One region of the Providencia sp. PROV_01 genome, then DNA from elsewhere that is predicted to be linked to it. Evidence: predicted binding sites of a transcription regulator. Region 1 holds the regulator's gene; the other holds the start of a gene.

The links. Region 1 encodes ArgR, which controls arginine synthesis, uptake and breakdown. Its sites were predicted from a motif close to ANTGAATAAAAATACANT; they were not measured.
Region 2: a site for ArgR is predicted at 3,253-3,270, ahead of argA (amino-acid N-acetyltransferase). Genes of this name have one in related genera too.

The regions. Positions count from the first base shown of each region.
Region 1 is NZ_JBRFKD010000002.1:55,244-67,564, forward strand. It holds gene ACU696_RS00905 (DNA-binding protein) at 1-148, opposite strand, end outside; gene ACU696_RS00910 (helix-turn-helix domain-containing protein) at 665-937, shown strand; gene metC (cystathionine beta-lyase) at 1,031-2,203, opposite strand; gene ACU696_RS00920 (amino acid permease) at 2,229-3,416, opposite strand; gene ACU696_RS00925 (LysR family transcriptional regulator) at 3,677-4,651, shown strand; gene mdh (malate dehydrogenase) at 4,724-5,662, opposite strand; gene argR (transcriptional regulator ArgR) at 6,155-6,625, shown strand; gene ACU696_RS00940 (DUF6122 family protein) at 6,713-7,165, shown strand; gene mpl (UDP-N-acetylmuramate:L-alanyl-gamma-D-glutamyl-meso-diaminopimelate ligase) at 7,171-8,553, opposite strand; gene fbp (class 1 fructose-bisphosphatase) at 8,717-9,724, shown strand; gene ppa (inorganic diphosphatase) at 9,931-10,461, shown strand; gene ACU696_RS00960 (gamma-glutamylcyclotransferase family protein) at 10,604-10,951, opposite strand; gene tamB (autotransporter assembly complex protein TamB) at 10,955-12,321, opposite strand, start outside.
Region 2 is NZ_JBRFKD010000002.1:3,777,315-3,789,635, forward strand. It holds gene mltA (murein transglycosylase A) at 1-1,013, opposite strand, end outside; tRNA gene ACU696_RS18360 (tRNA-Met) at 1,246-1,322, shown strand; tRNA gene ACU696_RS18365 (tRNA-Met) at 1,384-1,460, shown strand; tRNA gene ACU696_RS18370 (tRNA-Met) at 1,479-1,555, shown strand; gene amiC (N-acetylmuramoyl-L-alanine amidase AmiC) at 1,692-2,942, opposite strand; gene argA (amino-acid N-acetyltransferase) at 3,305-4,648, shown strand; gene ACU696_RS18385 (hypothetical protein) at 4,752-5,321, opposite strand; gene recD (exodeoxyribonuclease V subunit alpha) at 5,375-7,222, opposite strand; gene recB (exodeoxyribonuclease V subunit beta) at 7,222-10,830, opposite strand; gene ptrA (pitrilysin) at 10,827-12,321, opposite strand, start outside.

The sequences.
Region 1 (12,321 bases):
TATGGTATTCCAATGCTTTGCCTTGAATACCCCGCCTTTTGCGGTTTAACCAGTTTTCACGCCTTGCCATTGCATTAATACCTTGAGTTGTCATGGGAAGCCCTTGTAACCCAACCAACTCTTTTGCCGTTAGCCATTCCTTGTACATGCTGACCCTCCTAGTCATGATGACAATTTAATTTTCAGTTGTTGAAAACTATCTATATTTTCTCAAAACCTTATTGACTCATTCGTTTTATTTATACCTATAAATAATAATATACAAATTATATTTGTTATTAGCATTCTAATTTCTTTTAATAACAGATAATTAAATAATTTACTTGCTAATAATTTAACTAATTTTATTAACTAATCTAGATATATTACTCGTACAAGTAAAAAGTAGCATTAAATACGCTATTCTTGTCCCTAACTAGAAAGAGTTAGTTTTAACATCAAAGTTTTATCCTAATTCACAGTTATTCATTCTGACTTTCTATTTAATTTCATAAAAACCACGATAGTTTCATAAAATGAATTTTTAAGAAAAAATCAGAAATTATTTTGGGAAATTTCTGTTATTTTATTTCCAATAACTAAACGGATGTACTGAATGTATCATAATTTTCGGTTACTCGTACCACTAACTCTACATGATTCTAAGTGAAAAAAGGACTAAAAAATGATTTTACGGAAGTCGGACTGGCACCCTGCAGACATCATTGCAGCTTTACGTAAACGTGGAACTACACTTGCCGCAATTTCACGCGAGGCAGGGTTAAGCTCTTCAACGTTAGCAAATGCACTATCACGTCCTTGGCCTAAAGGGGAATGGATCATTGCAAATTTCTTAGCGATCCACCCTGCTGAAATTTGGCCAAGTCGTTATTACGATCCAATTACAGGGGATTTATTAGAAAGAAAAGTCAGAGTAAAAACACCAGTGGAAGATTAAAAACTGAATGAAATAAATTATAATGCCGTGAATAATAAATTAATTTATTCACGGCGTTATCTTTTGATGGCAAATCAATAAAAACAGCTTTGTTTACTTCATTCGCGCGAAACCATCAGCAAGGTCTTGTTTTAAATCATCTAAATTTTCTAAGCCAATCTGCAAGCGCAATGTCGGCCCTCCAGGATTCCAATTAGTCACAGTTCGATATTCAGCACAGTTAAATGGAATAATTAAGCTTTCAAATCCCCCCCATGAATACCCCATACCAAAAATTGATAAACCATCCAGCATTCTTGCAATATCTGTTTGGGTATATTTAGGATCAAGTACAATGGAAAATAGCCCCGATGAACCTGTGAAATCCCGCTTCCAAATTTCATGGCCTGGGCAATCCGCAAATGCAGGGTGCAAAATACGAATCACTTCGGTGCGTTCTTGCAGCCAATGTGCAATATTTAAAGCTCTTTCTTGGGCTTCTTTTAAACGAATAGGTAAGGTTCGCAAACCACGTAACGCAAGAAAACAGTCCTCTGCTCCCGGCAGCATGGCCATGTAATCATAAGTTTCACGTAATTTCGGCCACCACGCTTGGTTTGCTGAGACAACTCCCATTAGCAAATCAGAATGGCCACCTAAATATTTAGTACCCGCCTCCAGCGAGATATCACAACCCAGTTCATGAGCTTTAAAAAATAGAGGTGTCGCCCATGTATTATCAATAATCGTCGCAATATTATGGCGTTTTGCAACCTCAACAATTGCAGGAACATCCTGAATTTCGAAACTTTGAGAACCCGGGGATTCTAAAAAAATTGTGCTGGTATTTGGCGTTACTAGTTTTTCAATATCAGCACCAATCATCGGATCATAATAGGTCGTGATGATCCCCATTTTATCCAACAAACCATGGCAAAATTTACGTGTTGGCCGATAAACACTATCAGGCATTAATAAATGGTCACCTGTTTTCAAGGTTGTCAGCAATGCCAATACAATCGCGCCTAAACCAGATGGTGAAAGCACCGTACCTTCAGCTCCAGCAAGAGCAGACCAAGCTTGCTCCAATTGCTTAATTGTTGGCGTGCCCGCTGTGCCATAATTAAATTCCGCCCTATCATTAATTAAAGCATCAACCGTTGGAAATACGACCGTTGAGCCACGATAAATGGGGGCATTTACAAACCCAGCTTGCTTAGCGGGGTCTCTCCCTAACTGGGTAACTTGTGTATCAACATGAAATTCAGATACCGCTTTTTTCTTCATGAGATCCTCTCAACAACATTATTATTTATTCGAAAAATTTAAAGAATGGAGATAGGCATAACAACACACCAAAGAAAATGATGAACCACACTGTTGGGCCTTTAAATTTGTGTAATGCAGGGACTTTGTAAACCAGATAGCAAGGAATTAAACAAGAAACGATACCAAATAATGGGCCACCAAGTTGCATAAAAAATAGAATTGAGAACCGTGTTGAAACCCAAAACCACAGTGCAATGATAACGCCTAAGCATACCCCATAATGTAGCACTGTTTGGTTGATACGTTCTTCAGGAATAAATCGACTCAGTAAATTGACTACGATGCCTTTTATCGCTTCTTGGAAGCCTAAATAAATGCCTAAGAATGCCGTCAAGATAGCAAAAATATTGAGTAATGCGGTCATTACTTTTACAACGGCACCGGGTATCACTTGCGCAGCAATCGCTAATGCTGAAATATTTTGTTCAAAAGCCGATACCGCTTGCTCATGGCTAATTGAAAAAGTAAAAGAAAAAGCAAAAAACAAGACTGCAACAGCGAGAATAATATATGCAACACGGTTAGCGCGTATTGCACGGTATGTCGCAATGCGTTTATCACTTTCTATTTTACGATACGCAATATTCATAGGACTCAATATTTGCACAAATAATATAGAAAATAGGGTAAATGGGAGTGTTAAAAAAACATCCCGCATAAATGGGAGAAAATCAGGAAAAGCCGTGATATTCGCAAAATTCCAATATGGCACCATCACTATACCAAGCAGTACGATAATGCCAAATTTTACAATAACCATTGGACCAGAGACTTTAAACAGTAACCGCTCCCCTTGTGCAGCAATGGCGACTAATACCGAAATAATAATCAGCCCATACCAAACAGAATCAGATAATAGCCCTTCCGTTAATCCAAACGTTTTAATGTAAGAAGCGCTATCGAAGGTGACCGCCAGCGAGTAAGAAAACATCCCGTGCAATAACATCAAGAAATAGGCAATTCCTAATGCTATCCCCCAGTTTTTCCCCAAATATTGTGTAATAACACTCGCGTAATCATTACATTCTTCAGATTCTGATAATGTTCTTAGATATAAATTTTGTAGCCAATAAATTGCTGGATAAGAAAGCATTGTCGCTGCAATAAAGACCCAAATACCTTTGATACCAATTTGCACAGGCATAAAAACAATTCCTGAACCAATTGCCATGCCAATGCACAAAATAACCCAACCAACATCATATTTTGTAAAGGGGATCTTTTTCGTATTAATCGGATTATCTGCACTTGCCTGAATACTATTAGACATAGTCTATTCCTCAACGTTATAGATTTAATTATTAAAAAAGTTAGGAACAACATTATTGTGTAGGAACTAGGTTTCTTTTTAAAACTGGTGTGGCATGAGTAAACTGCGATAAATTCACAATTATAGTATGCTGGAATAAACGGGTTTAATAGGGCATGACAATGCTAATAAATAAAAACACTTTTGCGTTTAAAGCAAAAATTGACAGCTACGCGATTTTTCGGCATTTAGAGTTATTCATTAAAATCGTCGAGTGCAATAGCTTCAGCCTTGCCGCCAAGAAGCTGAATGTAACACCATCGTCAGTTAGTCGAGGTCTTCAACAACTCGAAGATCAGTTGGGGGTTGTACTCCTAAAGCGCACAACGCGAAATTTTATTTTAACGGATGCAGGGCGCTATTTATTGCAACGATCGCAAAACTTATTGGCCGATCTCGATGACTCATTGGTCAATACCGCCAGCTTCTATCAACATGCTCAAGGGCAATTAAAAATTACCTGTTCTATTGCATTTGGAGTCTGTCATTTAATGCAAATATACAGTGAATACCGAGAAACCAATCCGAAAGTGAGTTTGTCTGTTGACCTTAATGATGAGCTCATTAATTTAAATGAAGTCGATTTTGATATTGCGTTACGAATTACCAGCCATCCCCCCGAAAACTTTGCGTTACGAAAAATTTGTAATATTAATTGGGTATACTGTGGGAGCCGTACTTATTTCGAACGATATGGTATTCCTCAATCTCCTGCCGATATTGCATCACACAATTGTTTAATTAACCCAAATATTCCTGACACTTGGCGCATGACAGATAAAGACGGTAGCGTATATCCTCTAGAAATTAATAATATGATTGAGGTAAATAGTAGCTTAGGGTTATTAGAGGCGGCTCGCTGCCATCAAGGTATCGTTTGTTTACCAACTTATATGCTAGGCAATTATATTGAAAATGGGGAATTGCTCCCTGTTTTATTGGATTATGACCCTAAATCCACTCCATTTGCCCTATATGCCTTATACCACCCAGCCCACACTCACTCACCTAAAATCAGGACATTTATTGATTTTTTAGTAGAGAAAATACCATCAGATCCGCATTGGGACCATTGGATGCGGCAGCATGCTTCATGATGACTTACCAATAAAAAAGGTTGAGTTCAAAACGAAACTCAACCTTTTACTATTAGGAAAAATTAATTGGCATTAGCCATTAATGAATTTTTCACCTAATTCGATATCTGCTTTTAATACATCTAGCATATCTTTCAGTGCTTTTTCTTCAAATGCACTTAATTTACCGATTGGTAAATGCTTTTCGATACCGTTTTTGCCTAAAACAACAGGTTGTGCGAAGAAGCGAGCATGTTCACCATCACCTTCGGTGTAAACACATTCAACCACATTGCTTTCGCCTTGGAGACCACGAATTAAAGATAAACCTAAACGTGCAGCTGCTTGGCCCATAGATAAAGTTGCAGACCCGCCACCCGCTTTCGCTTCAACGACTTCTGTACCTGCATTTTGAATACGTTTAGTTAACGCAGCAACTTCCTCGTCAGTGAAGCTAACACCTTCAATTTGAGATAACAGAGGCAGAATGGTCACACCAGAGTGGCCGCCGATCACAGGCACTTCAAGATCATTAACATTTTTGCCTTTTAATTCAGCAACAAACGTATTAGAACGAATGATATCTAATGTCGTCACACCGAATAAACGGTTTTTATCATAGACGCCTGCTTTTTTCAGGACTTCTGCAGCGATAGCAACGGTGGTATTCACTGGGTTAGTGATAATACCAATCAATGCTTTAGGGCAAGTTTCAGCAATTTGTTGGATCAGGTTACGGACAATACCCGCATTGATGTTAAATAAGTCAGAACGGTCCATACCTGGTTTACGAGCAACACCCGCAGAAATAAGGACAATGTCAGCACCTTTCAATGCAGGTTTTGCATCTTCGCCAGCAAAACCTGTCACTTTAACATCAGTAGGGATATGGCTTAAGTCAGCAGCAACACCTGGAGTGACTGGTGCGATGTCGTAGAGGGAGAGTTCTGAACCTGCTGGGAGCTGGTTTTTGAGAAGAAGGGCGAGAGCCTGACCGATACCACCTGCTGCACCTAGGACTGCAACTTTCATTCTGAAACTCCTTAATTTGTACTTTAAAAAGATATCACTTTATTTGTTATACACTTAACACATTACGTATAAAAAACAATTTGTTAACAGATAGAGAGAGAGTTTAACGCAAGAGAACTTGTTTAATAATTGCCAGTATTCTAAACAAATTCCTTATCTGTTAATGAGATAACGGGCACTTTTTTAACAAATAGTTTTTCTAGCTATTGCATTTCGCACAATAAGTTGTTTTTAGTGTATATTATTCAATCAAAAACATTTTTATTAACAATAAATTTACAACGAATATCTGAAAAATTCATTGCTCTATCATGCTAATTTTTCATTTCCATAATTTACGATAAATAAATACTTCTGACTATCAACTCAAAACACGCTTACCTAACTTCAAGTGATTACTGGTTATAAAATCATCATAACGCAATTTTGTTGCATAAAAATGCACTTTTACGGATAATACAACTTAGTTCAATGCAAAAGAATGGGTTAATTATGCGCACTCCGTCTAAACAAGAAGACTTGGTTAAGGCTTTTAAAGCCCTACTTAAAGAAGAAAAATTTAGCTCGCAAGCTGAGATCGTCACGGCTTTGCAAGAAGAAGGCTTCGAAAATATTAACCAATCAAAAATTTCCAGGATGCTAACTAAATTTGGTGCTGTTCGCACCCGTAATGCAAAAATGGAAATGGTATATTGCCTACCTACAGAGCCCGGTGTTCCTACCGCCACCAGCCCACTCAAAAATTTGGTTTTGGATATAGACTATAACCCTTCTGTTGTCGTGATCAGAACGAGCCCAGGGGCTGCACAGCTTATTGCACGCTTGTTAGATTCATTAGGTAAAGCGGAAGGAATTTTAGGTAGTATTGCTGGTGATGATACTATCTTCTCAACGCCAGCAAACAATTTTACCACAAAAGAGCTATATGAAGCGATTTTAGCGTTGTTTGAACAAGAGCTCTAATCCATACTAATTTAAGCATCAAAAGAGGGAAATTGAATTTCCCTCTTTTTGTTTTTATCTATTTCTATTCGATTTTGGGACATCATTTTGCTATTTGATATTTTTCGTAACTTCATACACTACGGCTTTCATTTTCTGATGCCAATTGCCTTTGGTTACCTGTTTTGGCGAAAAAATTGGAAACTAGCCGCCCTGATTATGATTGCCACAATGGCTATCGACTTAGATCATCTGCTGGCTGATCCGATTTTCGACCCAGAGCGCTGTGGCATCGGATTCCACCCGCTTCATTCTTTTTGGGCTGCTGTTATCTATGTGGTGTTATTATTCATGCCATCATGGAAACTTAAAGCCATTGCCGTTGGTTGTTTATTCCACCTTTTTACTGACTCACTAGATTGTTATATGGGAAGCTTAAAAAAAGAAATGAATAGCCCAATAACATTAAGTCTCGTCATAGAACAGCGCCCATTAGGTATGCCAAACATAAAAAAACCCAGCAATCATAAGAATCACTGGGGTTATCAAATAGCTAGCTAATAGAATTAATCATCTTGCTCTGTTTCTGATTTGGCTTTCAAACCTGCGAGTAATTTGCCATGAATACCGCTGAAGCCACCGTTGCTCATCACCAAAATATGATCGCCCGGCTGTGCGGTTTCAATAATCATATTGGTGAATGCCTCAATATCTGCACTCCAACGCGCGGGTTGAACACATTTTTCAGCGATGTCTGTGACCATCCAAGGGATATTGGCAGGTTGGAACAGAAATACTTCATCTGCACGGCCTAGCGCAGGCGCAATATCATTTTTATTGATACCCATTTTCATCGTATTCGAGCGAGGTTCGAGCACCGCAAGAATACGTGAAGTTCCGCCAACTTTGCTGCGAAGTGCTTCTAACGTCGCTAAAATAGCAGTTGGGTGATGTGCAAAATCATCGTAAACACTGACACCATTTTCAACACCACGTAGCTCAAGGCGACGGCGTGCATTGATAAAACGATTCAAAGCGAGGCAAGCTTCTTTTACTGGAACGCCCACATGGTGAGCCGCTGCAATCGCCATCAGTGCATTTTGGATATTGTGATTACCCACTTGTGACCAAGTGACTTCTCCAACTTTTTCTTGTTGGTAGTACACAGCAAAGTGGCTGCCATCGTGGCTGAGCTTCTCAGCTTGCCATCCGCCATGCTCTCCACCCACCAGCTCTTGTTCACTCCAGCAGCCCATTCCAATCACTTGTTTTAAATGATTGTCGTTGTCAGGTGTGAAAATTTTGCCGCTGGCTGGCACAATACGTACAAGATGATGGAACTGTTTTTGAATCGCTTCGAGGTTTTCAAAGATATCCGCATGGTCGAATTCAAGGTTGTTCAATACCAAGGTTTTCGGGCTGTAATGCACAAATTTAGAACGTTTATCAAAGAATGCACAGTCATACTCATCCGCTTCGATAACAAAAAACGGGCTTTCACCTATCTTAGCGGAGACATCAAAATTCCCTGGAACACCGCCAATTAGAAAACCAGGCTTGTAACCACAGTCTTCTAAAATCCATGCAAGCATTCCCGCGGTGGTTGTTTTACCATGAGTTCCCGCCACAGCCAGTACCCAACGTTCAGGTAAGACATGGTCATGAAGCCACTGTGGGCCAGATGTATACGGCAAACCTCTTTCTAACACGGCTTCGACACAAGGGTTACCACGCGTCATTGCATTACCAATCACTACCATATCCGGTATTGGGTCAAGCTGAGCCGGATCATACCCTTGAATGAGTTCAATTCCTTGATTTTCAAGTAATGTGCTCATCGGTGGATATACATTGGCATCCGAACCCGTCACTTTATGTCCTAAAGAACGAGCCAATATTGCTAAGCTTCCCATAAAGGTACCGCATATACCTAAAATATGTATGTGCATTCTTTTTCATCCAATTAGCATGAGGTTGGTCACTATTCTACCCATCAAAAACAGGTTTATAAATGCATTAACCTATTAATCTTTTTTTTATTTAGTTAAACTCTTCCCGCGCGAGGGTAAATGCCCCGCAAAACCTCTGTCAATTTTATTCAGGACCTTCGTCATGAAAACATTAGGCGAATTCATCGTCGAAAAGCAACAAGATTTTCCTCATGCAACAGGTGAGCTGACTTCTTTATTATCAGCTATCAAACTGGGCGCTAAAATTATCCATCGTGATATTAATAAAGCTGGACTTGTCGATATTCTTGGCACTAACGGTGTTTCGAATATTCAAGGTGAAGTTCAGATGAAGCTTGACCTGTATGCAAACGAAAAACTAAAAGCGGCTTTAAAAGCACGCGGAGAAGTCGCCGGTATCGCCTCTGAAGAAGAAGACGAAATTGTCATTTTCGAAGGAGACCGTGCAGAAAACGCAAAATATGTTGTTTTAATGGACCCGCTTGATGGTTCTTCGAACATCGATGTAAACGTTTCCGTTGGAACAATTTTCTCCATTTACCATCGTATTACACCGATTGGTCAACCGGTTACAGAAGCCGATTTCCTGCAACCAGGTAATCGCCAAGTGGCTGCGGGCTACGTGGTTTATGGTTCATCAACAATGTTGGTTTACACCACTGGTGTTGGTGTTCATGCGTTTACTTACGACCCATCATTGGGCGTTTTCTGCTTATCTCATGAAAAAGTGATGTTCCCCTCCGAAGGGAAAATGTACTCCATCAACGAAGGAAACTATATCAAGTTCCCGATGGGTGTTAAAAAGTACATTAAATATTGCCAAGAAGAAGATAAAGCAACAAATCGCCCGTATACCACTCGTTATATCGGTTCTTTGGTTGCAGACTTCCATCGTAACTTGCTCAAAGGGGGAATTTATATTTACCCAAGTACCGCAAGCCATCCAAATGGAAAACTGCGCCTTCTGTACGAATGCAACCCAATTGCATTTTTAGCAGAGCAAGCCGGTGGTAAAGCCAGTGACGGAGCAAACCGCATTTTAGATATCATGCCTAGCGAATTACACCAACGCGCACCGTTCTTTGTCGGAACTGAGTCGATGGTAGAGAAAGCAGAATCATTTATGCGTGAATTCCCTGACACGGAATAATCTAATTCATTAATTATAAGGCGGGGCTTCCCGCCTTTTTTGTTCCTTTTTTTCACCAACTAGTGAGTTTTACCCCTCTTTACGGCTATAATGTTCCCCACGCTATCTACCCGAGTATTTAATTTGTCTGAAGGCCGCCATAAATGTGATGCCCTCCAACAAGTTAGCAAGGGTAAATTCATTATTCACACAAAGGATACATTTAAATGGGCCTGAACAATGTACCGGCAGGTAAAGATCTGCCAGAAGATATCTATGTTATCATCGAAATTCCAGCGAACGCAGATCCTATCAAATATGAAGTTGATAAAGAGTCTGGTGCGCTGTTTGTAGACCGTTTCATGTCAACAGCGATGTTCTATCCATGCAACTATGGTTACATCAACAACACCCTGTCTCTAGATGGCGACCCAGTTGATGTATTAGTCCCAACACCATACCCATTACAACCAGGCTCAGTCATTCGTTGCCGCCCTGTTGGCGTACTGAAAATGACTGACGAATCTGGTGAAGATGCAAAATTAGTTGCTGTTCCGCACACTAAATTAAGCAAAGAGTACGATCACATTAAAGATGTGAACGACCTGCCAGAATTACTGCGTGCTCAAATTACTCACTTCTTTGAACATTACAAAGACTTAGAAAAAGGTAAGTGGGTTAAAGTTGATGGTTGGGAAGATGCTGCGTCTGCAAAAGCAGAGATCATCGAATCTTTCGAACGCGCTGCAAAAAAATAATCTCCCTCTCGGAACATTATGAAAGCTCTGGTTAATACCAGAGCTTTTTTATGGGCCCTAACAAGCCAATTCGTTGATAAAAAACGCCAGCAATAATGCTGGCGTTTTTTATTTTTACGACTCGATAGTGGTTATTGAGCCGTTATACTTCTTCATCACGTTTCAGCCAATCGCCACTTTTTATTTGGCGTAGACCATCAACAGAATGTTTATACAGATAAATCCAAGCGTTGCCATACGGCGTTGGGATGAGCTCCCTCACATAGTCTTGAGAGTTTTTCTTTAACTCATCTAACTCTGTCAAAATGGACGGGTTGATTCGATAAACCTCGCACTCTATTGCCCCATCTCCTTTGACAACCGCAGGATAATATCCAAGATCATACAGTTCATAGCCTTCTAGCTTATGCTCACCGAGTAGCTGAGCATAAGTCATCCAGTGATGATTTCCTTGCTTTTGTCTTAAGCTGCCATAAACAATTACACGCATAATCTAAAACTCAAATTGGTAGAGGAGATCCAATGCCTGATTAACACCAGACACAGCTTCTAAATACAGTTTTGGCATCAACCGATAACGTAAAGTTAACGTCGCCAATGAGTCAAAGATACCAACTCCATACTTCACTTGTAAATCATTAGTGATCTTACCACTTACAACGACTTGAGAACCATCCCCCACACCTTGGGTATCGACGGCTAAATCAGAGACTCCAAATGTCTCACCTATTTTACCCACGAGTTGCCCACTTTGTGCTACACCTAAGCCTATTAACATAGATGTCATTTGTGAACCATTTGCGTCTCCACTATCTAAGCCCTCTCCTCTTAATAAATAAGACAGCGCTTCTTGTTGTGTTTTCGCCGGTTCAGAGAATATTTCTACTTTCGGTTTATCCGCAAGCCCTGTGACCTTCACCCCAGCAATCACGCCATCTGCCGTGTTGTCTGGGTTACGAATGGCTTCTAAGTTTAAGAATGGTTGGTCCGCAGGGCCTGAGAATTGAATTTGGCCTTTACGGACAATCAAATCTTGCCCATAAGCACGGAAACGACCGGCTGGAATATCCACTTGGCCATTGATGTGCAAGCCATGGATATTCTGAACCACTTTCAATAAACCCGTCAGGCGCGCTTTTAAGCCAAACGCATCCAATCGAACATCATTACCAATTTTAATATCTAAATTGGTCTGAATAGGAATGGATGGCGCTTTTTGTTCAATTGGCTGCAGGTTGCTATCTAACATCACCACATCCGATGATGGGCTTACCGCTGACTCAGGGAGTTCTTGAACAGTAATTCGTGCCCACGGAATATTGACGGTACCGTTTAGCGTGAGTACCGAAGGTGATGCATCAAATACAATGTCCGGTTGAACATCAATTTGGATCATCGGCGGTAAAGAAACTCGAAGGTTATTACCTCGTGCCATGACTTTTGCACGCCATGCATTAACATTGCGCCAATCTGCATCACCATCAATGTTCAGATAGCCTTCTGGCGTGTTTATCTGACCATTCATTACTGAGCTTGTGCCGTTGAAATTAATACCTAAATGACCACTTTTGATATCAAACGGGATCATTGCCGATCTCACTTCTAAGCTCGAAAGCGCTAAATTACCATTTAATAATGGGTTATTCGCTGACCCACCTAAACGTAAGTTCGCACTCAAACGCCCATTCGCCACTTCCTTCTGGCCCAGCAACGGCTTGATTAAATCTAATGTCACTGAATTGATTTCAACATTACCCGACAGTAAGCGGCGCTTTTCAATATCAGAAATTTGAATATTGCCGCGCATTTGGCCATTATTCGTTAGCCCAAACAACCAGTTAAGGTCTGCCTTGCCATTTT
Region 2 (12,321 bases), 3.7 Mb from region 1:
TCAAAATGATGCCCTTTAATCGCCCCACCGACATCCAAGGCTATCATCATACGCATTTCATACTGCCCCGTAAATTTCCCGTTATTATCTAATACAGGGATTTCTGCGAGCAAGGCTGTACCCGGTGGAATAAGGGTTTTATCTGATGCAACGGATGCTTTAGCGATTAAAGGAACAGCACTTGCCCCTCTAACAGGAACAAATGATTGTGGTTTAAAAAATACAAATGACGGGTTTTCTTCTAAAAGCTGGCGAACTTCTTGCTCGCTATGCTGATTAGTCCAATCATGAATAGCTTGTAATGACATTTGGCTCAGAGGAACCTCGCCACGATCCACCAGTACTTTTCCAATACTTTTGTATGCGTGACCATTTTTACCTGCATAACCAAAGAAATTCAGTGGGCTACCATCCCCAAAATCAACATAGCCACTTCCTTGAACTTCCATCATAAAATTTTCAACCGGTGAATTGCTATAAGCTAAAATTAAATTATCACTCAGGGCACCGTTATAAATAGCTGCTCGACTAGGTAAGCGAGTTTTTCCTTTTGGTGGCATGCCGTACAACGGATAACGAAACTCCCCTTGAGCCATACGGCGGGCCTCAATAACAGGCGTGTAATACCCTGTGAATTGTACGTTTCCATAATTATCGGCGCCTTCCATTTGGAAAGCGGTTAAATTGAAATTAGCCAATTGAGCCGGATTTCCTCCCGCCATCAACCAATTCTCTATAGCATGGTAGGTGTCGTTATTATTTTTAAACAACCGCGGTGATGCATTTTTAATTTCATTAACCTGTTGATTAAAATCTGGCGCATTTATAGGTCGCCCATTTACATTCACCTGATTTACTTTCTGTAAATCCTGAACTAAGCGACCATCTTTATATTGTTGGCCTTTATCCGTTGGATGGGTTTGGCATCCAGCCAATAAAGAAAGAAATACGCTGGTTACTAACCATTTTTTTACTGTATGTTTATTGACGATTTTTGTTAGCCCTATATTCATGCTCTACCACCCAGATAAATCCAACAATCCAATATGAAGCGCACAATAGCAAACCCAATTAGGGAATGAAACGTGTAAATATATTTAGAGAGGTTATTTTCCTTTCCCTACTCATCAAAGTGTAAAAAACAGCCAGACAGAACATATTTTGTTCTGTAAATGCTAAATTTTGTAAAAAAAACACGAAAAAACTTGCATCAGATCTCATCCCGAGTATAGTGCCCGCATCGGACGCGGGGTGGAGCAGCATGGTAGCTCGTCGGGCTCATAACCCGAAGGTCGTTGGTTCAAATCCAGCCCCCGCAACCAATTACTGATTAAATCAGTAAAGTAACAAAAAATCTGCAGTATAAAGTCGTAAAAATTCAGTCGCGGGATGGAGCAGCTTGGTAGCTCGTCGGGCTCATAACCCGAAGGTCGTTGGTTCAAATCCAGCTCCCGCAACCAATTTTTTACCTCTTCAGTCGCGGGGTGGAGCAGCATGGTAGCTCGTCGGGCTCATAACCCGAAGGTCGTTGGTTCAAATCCAGCCCCCGCAACCAATTCTTTCGAATATCATTTCTGATTCAGTTCCTTTTATAACTTCACAATAAGATCTTCTATTTTTAATCATCAATAAAAAAGGCGATTCACACACTCGCTTATCACCTTTCTTTATCTTAATCTGATTTTAATCAATTAGTTGCGAATTGCTAATGCACCGCCATTACGGAAGTAAGCTTTTACTCCTTCAAAAATGGATTCCGCCATTTGCTGTTGGAATTTAGCTGTTTTTAATTTCCGTTCTTCTTCTAAATTACTAATAAAAGCCGTTTCGACTAGAATAGATGGGATCTCTGGTGCTTTCAGTACCGCGAATCCAGCTTGGTCAACTCTATTCTTATGCAATTTATTAACCTTCCCCATCCGCTTTAACACTTCATCACCAAATTTCAAACTGTCATTAATCGTCGCGGTTTGCACGAGATCAAACATCGTATGGTCAAGATACACATCACCGCTTTTACTCACTCCCCCCACTAAGTCTGCTTCGTTTTGTGTTTGTGCAAGGTAGCGAGCCGTGTTACTAGTAGCCCCTTTCGTTGATAGTGCAAAAACAGAAGAACCACGGGCTGAACGATTAGTAAATGCATCTGCATGAATTGAAACGAATAAATCTGCCTGCATTTTACGTGCTTTCGCTACTCGGACTTTTAACGGAATAAAGACATCTTCATTGCGTGTCATATAGGAGCGCATTTTAGGGTCTTTATCTATCAACGCTTTTAAGCGACGGGCAATCTGTAAAACCACATCTTTTTCACGCGTTTTATATTTACCTATCGCACCAGGGTCTTCGCCACCATGTCCTGGGTCGATCATAATAATAATTGGACGATCCGTTCCCGCCTTTCCAGGTTTCTTCGCTTGAGCAGGCATACTTTCTTCAAGATCACCTTTATTGTAATCCTCAAGCAATGCCAATAGTGGGTCATCATTGGTATCAACACCTTTGCCTGGATAAAAATCCAGAACCAAGCGGTGTTTAAATTCCGCGACAGGTGCCATCGAAAAGAATTGAGGACTGACTTTATTTTTAACCTCAAACACCAAGCGAACCGTTTTTGGATCAAATTGCCCAACTCTAACTAGTTTTAGATAGGGATCACGTGTTTGAATTTGAGTTCCCATATCTTTCAACACATTATTTAACTGCACCCCTTCAAGGTCGACCACAATACGTTCAGGGTTATTAAGCACAAACTGACGGTACTTCAATGGAGTGCTAGATTCCAATGTAACTCGAGTATAGCTCGATGCTGGCCAAATACGCACAGCCACCACACTGCTACTCGCAGAAAAACCGAATGGGCTAATGCTCAGTAACATAACTGCAGCTGCGCCTTGAATAAAACGACGCTTAGATGGGTTGTGATCTTGGTGACTCATCAATAATTCCGAACCTAGAACTGAGAAATAAAGTGATTTTAGGATAATTGCTAATAATTAGACTTGAAACACGCACTCTAACTAATCATTTGCACTCTGTCATTAAGAATATATCAAAGCATCTATAGAGTTACAGTAATGAGTATAACTTAATCATACTAAGAGAAAATATTTGTGAGTGACTTTCTGTGTCAATTTTATGCAATTTAGATTTCGTAGAGTATATCCAGTTAAGTTTAGAGATATGTAAATGTAAAAAATAAAAATGTTACTTTTTTTATCCTATCTTTTACTTGATATTTCCCAACAAAAAGAATAAAAATACATTATTAACGAATAAAAATTCAATTAAGAGGGTTGTTATGAAAGAGCGCAGCACCGAGTTGGTTGATGAGTTTCGCCATTCGGTCCCTTATATAAACGCCCACCGCGGCAAAACATTTATTATTATGCTTGGTGGTGAAGCGATTGCGCATGAAAATTTTCCCAGTATTGTCAATGATATAGGGTTATTGCATAGTTTAGGCATCCGAATTATTGTCGTTTATGGCGCAAGACCTCAAATCGAGGATATCTTAGCTGAGCACCAATATGAGGCGGTTTATCATAAACATACTCGCGTAACCGATGCGAATACACTTGAATATGTAAAACAAGCTTCTGGAGCTTTACAATTAGATATTACAGCTCGGTTATCTATGAGCTTAGGAAATACCCCACTTCAAGGGGCGCATATTAATGTGGTTAGTGGCAATTTCGTTATTGCCCAGCCTCTCGGGGTCGATGATGGCATTGATTATTGCCACAGCGGAAGGATCCGTCGTATTAATGAAGAAGCTATTAATAATCAGTTAGATAATGGTTCTATCGTTCTAATTGGGCCGGTTGCTGTCTCAGTCACAGGGGAAAGTTTTAATTTGACCTCTGAAGAAATTGCCACCCAATTGGCAGTTAAAATGAAAGCAGAAAAGCTGATTGGCTTTTGCTCCTCTCAAGGTGTTGCAGATAAAAACGGCAATATTTTATCTGAATTATTTCCGAATGAAGCAGAAAACCGCATTCAAGAGCTGGAATCTGAAGGTGATTTCTATTCAGGAACCGTGCGTTTCCTGCGTGGAGCAGCAAAAGCTTGCCGCCGAGGCGTCCGCCGTAGCCATCTATTGAGCTATCAAGAAAATGGGTCTTTAATTCAAGAATTGTTCTCACGTGATGGTATTGGTACACAAATCGTCATGGAAAGTGCGGAACAAATTCGCCGTGCTAACATTAATGATATTGGTGGAATATTAGAGCTTATTCGCCCATTAGAGCAGCAAGGGATTTTAGTTAGACGTTCACGTGAACAGTTAGAAATGGAAATTGATAAATTTACCATTATTGAACGTGATAACTTAGTCATCGCTTGTGCAGCGCTTTACCCTTATCCAGAAGAAAAATTAGGTGAAATGGCATGTGTCGCTGTTCATCCTGATTACCGCAGTTCGTCTAGAGGAGAAGAACTTCTGCACCGTATTGCCGTACAGGCGAAACAATTTGGCCTAGATAAACTATTTGTTCTGACAACTCGTAGCATCCATTGGTTTCAAGAGCGTGGTTTTACCCCCGCGGAAATTGAGATGTTACCAATGAAAAAACAGGCTTTATATAACTACCAGCGCCGTTCTAAGATATTGATTTTAGATTTAAAAAACCAACCGGATAAATAAACATTAGAATCGTCAAATAATGACTGTTTAGTCGCCTGCTTTAACTCCAAACTATACAAGGATGTATAGTTTGGGTTGTGACTTTAAAACCACGGAATAGCCACTAAGCTATCTGAATAACTCTGGCTTTCTCGCACAAAAGAATGGAGTCTATATGTGGCTGTATTGCAGCTTTCATCTCAGCGAAAGAAGTACCATAAAAATAAAATGCGGTTTCTGTCGGGCCATCCCAAACTCCGTGAATACTCCCGATGTCTTCCACTGCTTCATCTAGGATATCGAACACCTCATTGATATCCCCATTTTCATAAACCTCATCTGCGAGCTCTGTCCCGTTGAAATAAATAGCCATACCTTCATCTGAGCCAAAATCAATTCGCACATCTTCGCCATGAATAAATAAACGAGAACCTTTTGGAGCTAACATTGAAGAAAAAAGTTGAATAATTAAACTGATATTTTCGTCACTGGCCTCTTCAAGTGCTATTTCTATATCGCATTCCTGCGCTTCACCATTATCAGCTAATAGTGTTCCACCACCTGTGACATGGATATTTTTACCCATGCTTTTCATGACTTCATTAAATGCGTCTTCTAAATCGCCACGTCTAATCGGTTCAAGCCTTGCATTTAATGTTACTGTAATTGCCGTCATTGCTTGCTGGTTATCCATCTCATTACCTTTACTTTAGGGTTAAATATTCACGTAACTTACATATAAACTAGTCACATTAATTGGGTCGCTAAACCGCTTCGCCGCTTGGTTGGCGTTTCAACTGCTCGACGTAATACCTTTGGACTGCCATAAAGAGATAGCTCTTTTTTAGCTCGAGTTATCGCCGTATACACTAGCTCACGGGTCATTACGGGAGAATATACATTTGGTAAAACCAATGCGGTATGAGCAAACTCCGAACCTTGTGATTTATGAACTGTCATCGCATAAGCTGTTTCATGTTGTGGGAGTCGGTTAGGTTGCACTCCACGTATAGTCCCATCAGGAAATTGAAAATAAGCTCTAAGTGCATTTTCTTCATCAGGTAAAATGATACCGATATCCCCATTAAAGAGTCCTAGAGGGCTATCATTACGACTAATCATAATTGGCCGGCCTGCATAGTGTTTATTCGATAAATTATATGGGCGGTTTATTATCCCTTGTCTATGAAACAATTTTTCCAATTTATCGTTTAGGCCAATAACGCCAAAAGGTCCTTCTCGCAGAGCCGTTAGTAACCGATATTGGTTAAATTTTTTCAAAACCTGCTCAGGGTCTTCTTTATCTTTTACCGCAAGCAGATATTCCTTATAATTTTCAGCGGCATCTAATAAAATTTTCGCGTAATCATCCGCAGTTTCTTGGATATAACTATGTACATCCGGCCGCTGTTGGTTTAGTAATTGTTGAACTTGAGAAACATTACCTTCGTTTACAGCAAAAGCGAGTTGGCCAATCCCTGAGTCTGCAGAAAAACGGTAGCTTTTACGTAGTAGACATAGGCTATCACGAATAGCAGGGCCGCTTGGTGATGCATAAGATTCGATAGAATGCCCTGTTAGTTCCGAAAGCTGAGACGCTCTTTCTACACTATAACCATTATCAGCAAACTGACAAATATCCCCTAATACTGCCCCTGCCTCGACCGAGGCTAATTGGTCTTTATCACCTAAAAATATTAACTTTGCATTTTCAGGTAATGACTCAAGTAATTTACTCATCATAGGTAAATCTACCATTGAGGCTTCATCAACAATGAGTACATCAAGAGATAAACGATTATCACGGTTATAGCGAAACTGCTGGCTCTCAGGTTGAGCCCCTAATAAACGGTGCAATGTTTTTGCATGATTAGGTAAAACTGCGCGTTCTTCATCAGTTAAAGGAATTTTTTTCATCGCCTCACCGAGGGACTCTGTCAACCTAGCTGCAGCCTTACCTGTTGGAGCGGCCAGCTCAATTCTAATTTTATGGTGATGCCTGGCTTCAAGTTTAATTAATGCCGCAAGGATACGCGCAACTGTTGTCGTTTTTCCTGTCCCCGGCCCCCCTGATATAATTGATACCTTACTGGTTACAGCAACTGCTGCGGCAATTTTTTGCCAATCTATTTCATCAGTAATGGGAAATAGGCTATCCAATACACTCTTAATTTGAGCATTATTTTGTTTGTCTACTGATGTACTAGCGAAAAAGTTTGCGACATACTGCTCATATTGCCACATTCGTTGAAAATATAAGTATCCCCCCGAAAGCACCAAAGGAGAGATTTTGTTTTCTGTTGATAGTGACACTGCATTTGCTTGTTTTAGCGTTTGATAAAGTTCTTGTTCGCTCGGCTCTCCCATTTTTTGCCAAAATTCAGCGGCTAACTCTGGGTGCCTTCCTGCAAATAATTTTTCAGGTATAACATCTGCCAGCGCTAAACAAACATGTCCAGCCATGGTTTCTGCACTAAGAAGTGCGGCAATAGTAAGCACTATAGGGTGCTTATTGTCAGAAATACTGTAAGCAAATTGCACATCTAGAGGTGTAAAGATATATTCCTCAATAGCCTGATTAAATAGGGATTTCATTAAGCTGACTCCCCTTGTTGAGCATTTTTAAATAAGCTATCTAACGCTTCAATAAAAGCGCCTATTGGGCGACAAAAGAAAATTCCATTACTTGAATTGACATTATCTATTCCTCTTAAAAATAAATAATAAACGCCTCCAAAATGGGCTTCATAGTCATAATTAGGCATTCTTTGCTTTAGGTAACGATGTAACGCCAACGAATATAGTTGATATTGTAAATCATAGCGGTGGTCTATCATCGCTTCAGCCATGGCCTCTTGGGTATAAAAGCTAGCATCCTTCCCTAGATAATTTGACTTATAATCAAGAAGATAAAATTTACCTTTCCAGTAAAAGGTGAGGTCAATAAAGCCCTTTAAAATCCCCTGAACTTTCTCAAAATTGAGCGGGGGGCAACGTTGTGATAATGGGTCATATTGATGCGTTATCTTATCTAAGTGGCTTGCACTCAATATTGACTCAATAGGAAGATAAAACTGCATCTCATCTAATTGGTCTTGAACCTGTAATGCAGACAAACATAGCCCGTCTTCTGATAATGGTGCCTGTACAATTGCGTGTAGCCATTCTTGCAGCATTGATGCCCAATGTAAGTCAAACCCTGAGGATTCAAGTTTCTCAGACAACCACTCTTGAGAAACCGGCTCACTAAAGTCAATTTCCTCCATCAAGCTATGTAAAAATGTTCCCGGAGATGCGCCTTTAGGAAATTGATGAGGGGTTAGAGTAAAAGACTCACCTTCCTGCTGCTCCACATCAATACTGGCCTCAATATCCATATTAGGGGCTAATGAATTCGCAAATTGCAATGCTGAAACTGATTGTTCTGCCTCTGTATGGCTTGAGCCATAACTTAGCCCCGAATAACTAGTAACACGCCAATGATCATTAAAATGACGAGTCACCGTTCTTGCAGACAAGTTTACGCTGTCATTTTGTTCTAATAATAAACGTTCCGACTTAGGTTGATTAATCACGATAACATCAATAACGTCATTGCTAATCTCAGCCAACATGTCATTTAATAGTAAGCAGTCTCCAGCTTGTCCTTTTTGGATAACATAGCCCAGCGCAGATAAGTGTAAGTCTGTTTCACCACTTTTTTTCCTATTACCTTTAATTAATGGTGCAATACCAACACTACAGTGATAGATGGCTCTTGTAAGTGCCACGTACAATAAACGCAGGTCTTCTGCTAGACGTTCTTCATCAGCTAAAGCAACATTTTCTTCACTATCATTTAAATCTAGACGTACCCCATAATCTGTTCTGTCGTGATACAAGCCTTTAGATTGAGGTAAAAAATTGCTCGCAAAAGGTAACCAAACAATCTTGTATTCAAGGCCTTTAGATTTATGAATGGTACTGATTTGCACCAAGTGTTTATCACTTTCAAGACGCATTTGCTGTACGTCAGATTGATGGTCAGGATGGGCAATTTGTTGTGCTAGCCAACGTGTTAGTGTGTGCTCACCTTCAAGCTGTAATGACATTTCTTGTAATAGCTCACCAATATGCATCACATCCATCAAGCGGCGTTCTCCATCAGTGCCTGATAATAACGTTTCTGCAATCTGCCTCTGCGCCATGACCATTCTAAGCATGGGAAGCACGCCACGCTTTTGCCAAACCATGGCATAACGAGCAAATTCATCTACAATTTTTTCCCACGATTTTTCATCATGGTTTAAGTCATCAATTTGTTTAGCGGTTAAACCCAATATCCCTGTCGCCAATGCACTACGCAAAACACGTTCTTTTTCGGGTGTTAAAACTGCCTGTAGCAACCACAGTAAATCTCTCGCTTCTGGTGTTGAAAATACACTTTCCCGATTAGATTGAAATACAGAAGGGATATTTAACCGATTTAAAGCATCACGAATTAATACGGCTTCTCGTCGGCTGCGCACCAACACTGTAATGTCAGAAGCTTCAACAGGTGTATGCGCCCCTTGATTGTCAAAATAGCTACTACCTTGCAACCCGCCTTGTAAGTATTGTGCTATTTGTACCGCACATTGTGAAGCTGTTGCTTGTTCATATTCAGCAACGGAGACACCTTCCGCTTCAAGTTGCCAAAATGCAAGTGATTTGACTTTTTCACCATCATGAATAAGTTTTTTATCACTATTTTGCTTAGCAAAATTAACGGGTTGAAAAGGAATTTGCTCAAAAATAAATGGGGACTGACAACGAGAAAATAGATGATTAATAGCTTCAACCATATTTTGCGATGAACGATAGTTAGTCTCTAATGTATAGTGAGCACTAACTTCATTTTTTGCTTCGATATAGGTGAAAATATCAGCGCCTCGAAAAGCATATATAGCTTGTTTAGGGTCGCCGATAAAAAGTAATGCACTGTCATTAACTTCCCGATAAATGCGTTGAAAAATACGGTATTGCTGTGCATCTGTATCTTGAAACTCATCTATCATTGCAACGGGAAAACGTTGGCTAATAGCTTGAGCTAAAAATTTTCCGCTTTCTTGAGCAAGAGCACTGTCTAAACGGGTCAACAAATCATCAAACCCCATCTCACCTCGGTTATGTTTTTCAAAAGTGATAGCCTCCCTCACCTCTGCAATAGCCAGTGGAATAATCAGATCTATTAGGGTTAATGATTGAGAAAGTAGCTCATCTATTCTTTGGAAAACAACATGCTCTGGCCCCGAACCACTTTTTGATTTTTTATGTAGTACCGTTTGTGAAAAGCGTTCAAGATCTTTAGGTAGCTGATAATCTTCTGTTTCTTCTTGAGCCCATTCACCGATTTTTATCAACCATGTAGGTAGAAAACGAGTACTATAACTTCGTTTATCAACATCGGAATCAGCGATAAGCTTCTCAAAATCTGCTGAATTTTCTAACCATGCCGCTTTTACAGACTCAATTAACAAGATTAGTCGCTGATGCCGTTCTTCTAGAGATTCAATTTGCTTTGGTTGGTTAATAATTAAAGGAATATCACCTTGTAAGAAAGGTTTAATCTCCGAGAGCAATGCTTCAGGACCACTCCACAGTGACTGAATGACTTTCGTCATGGAGTAATTTAAAGGGTAAAAATGGCGGCGCCAAAAATCTGCACAGGCTTGTTTCTGAATCGGAAATTCATCTTGAATCATGGTCTGTTCAAATAGCACTCCTGACTCAAATGCATTATGAACTAGCATTCTTTGGCAAAAACCATGGATAGTGTATATTGCTGCTTCATCCATTTGCCTTTCCGCAGCCTGCAACCATCGCGCAGCGAATTCTCTTTGAGACTCCCCCGAAAGCTCGGCTAATAATTCAAGATACTCAGGCTGCGACTCGAAACCAACACCATTTCTTAAGCAAGCTAAGCGCATATCATGAATACGTTGACGAATACGCCCACGTAACTCATTCGTTGCAGCTTCTGTAAATGTTACAACTAAGATTTCTTCAACACTTAACGGCCGAGGAAACGCATTAACGCCTCCCAGACCTAATAAAAGCCGCAGATAAAGTATACCAATTGTGTACGTTTTACCCGTTCCTGCTGATGCTTCAATTAACCGCTGTCCACGCAGTGGCAAGGAAAAAACATTCAGTAATTGGGACTCTACCTGCACTTTATTCACTCAGCATCTTCCTTTATTGGTAAAATCTTTTGCAACTGAGAAGCTGTTGGGTAAAGCACCCAATCTTTCAGATGCGCATATCCTACTTTAGTGTCAACTCCTCGGCCTATAACTTGGGAGCTAACGGCTAACCCTTTGTGCTTTATAACTGCATTTTCATAATACTCAATGACTTGTTCTTTCGTTGCACTACCTAAAGTTGTAATAACTTTTTCACGAGTATCAAAACTGAAAATATTTCTAGAAAAATCAGATGAATAACGACCGACTTCCTCATAGAATGTTTGAGGTGGTTGGTTCATTTCCGTGATAATAGATTGTTTATATTGATTAAATTCATCTATCGGTAGTTTTTTCAGTTTCTCTAATGCTTGAAGATAAAATTGTTGGTAACGTGTATTCAAATAACTCGGTGTTTTGGCATTACTTTGAATCAAAAAGCCCATACCCCACTGATCACCCAGCCCAGTTTTAAAAGCAAATACTGCATAACCCAGTTGCTCATTAGTTCTTAGTTGATCATAAAACCAAGGCTGAATCACTTTAGAAAGAATACCTGATAATACTGCACCATCAATGCGGCTATAACCGTCCGGAATAAAGATTTCAGCAAGCGCATTATCTGAGCTATTTCCCTGCTTTTGGAAATCGGCTAGATAATTTTTGTCAATAACGACAATATCACCACGCCACCAATTGGTACCTTCGCTCTTTAATAATTGCTGTGCATCTTTAATAGTTTTAATGCTTTGTGACTCAGTCATATTGCCAAAGACCAACGCTTGTAATGCTGCGCTTTTAACTATCATTTCACGGTAGCTAGTGATGTCTTGCAGTGAAATTTTATCTAGCTCCGCTAAACGCTGTTCTTGCTCAAAGTAAGGCACACTATTAATACGTTGAAGCGGTTGCATAGCCAACTCATAAGCTTTCGCATTATTAGCAACTTCAATTTGCTCTTTATACCAAGATTTTGCTTGGGCTAGCTCTTGTTCCGTTGGCTCAAAATTCAGGTATAGCTGAGTCATGGATAAAAAGAGTTCAGGTAAATGTTGGGTGTAACCACTGGCATTTAATTGCAGACCAACTCCTTGAGAAACAGAGACTGACATACCCGCTACCGATGCTTGATATTGCAGCTCATCCATTTTCAATGAAGCGATATATTGTAATAAAGAGCCCGTTACTTGTTCCTTGGCATCTTTATCCCCTTGATTAGAACGTAATGATAAAGTGATACTTGCTTTTGGCTCATCAGCAAAATATTGACTTGGCATATATAACACACGCGTATTGCCATCTTGATAGATGAATTCAGGGTGTTTATAAGCCTTACTAGTTTTAATTAATGATAAATTATCAGCAATATACGGGTTTAAAGCGGGTAATTTAAAATTCATTTTAGATTCTAAACTTGCCCACGATTTAAATTGTTTTGCTGTAATTTTGTTAACTTGATACGGCGCATCAACAAAATACGCCTTTTTGTTA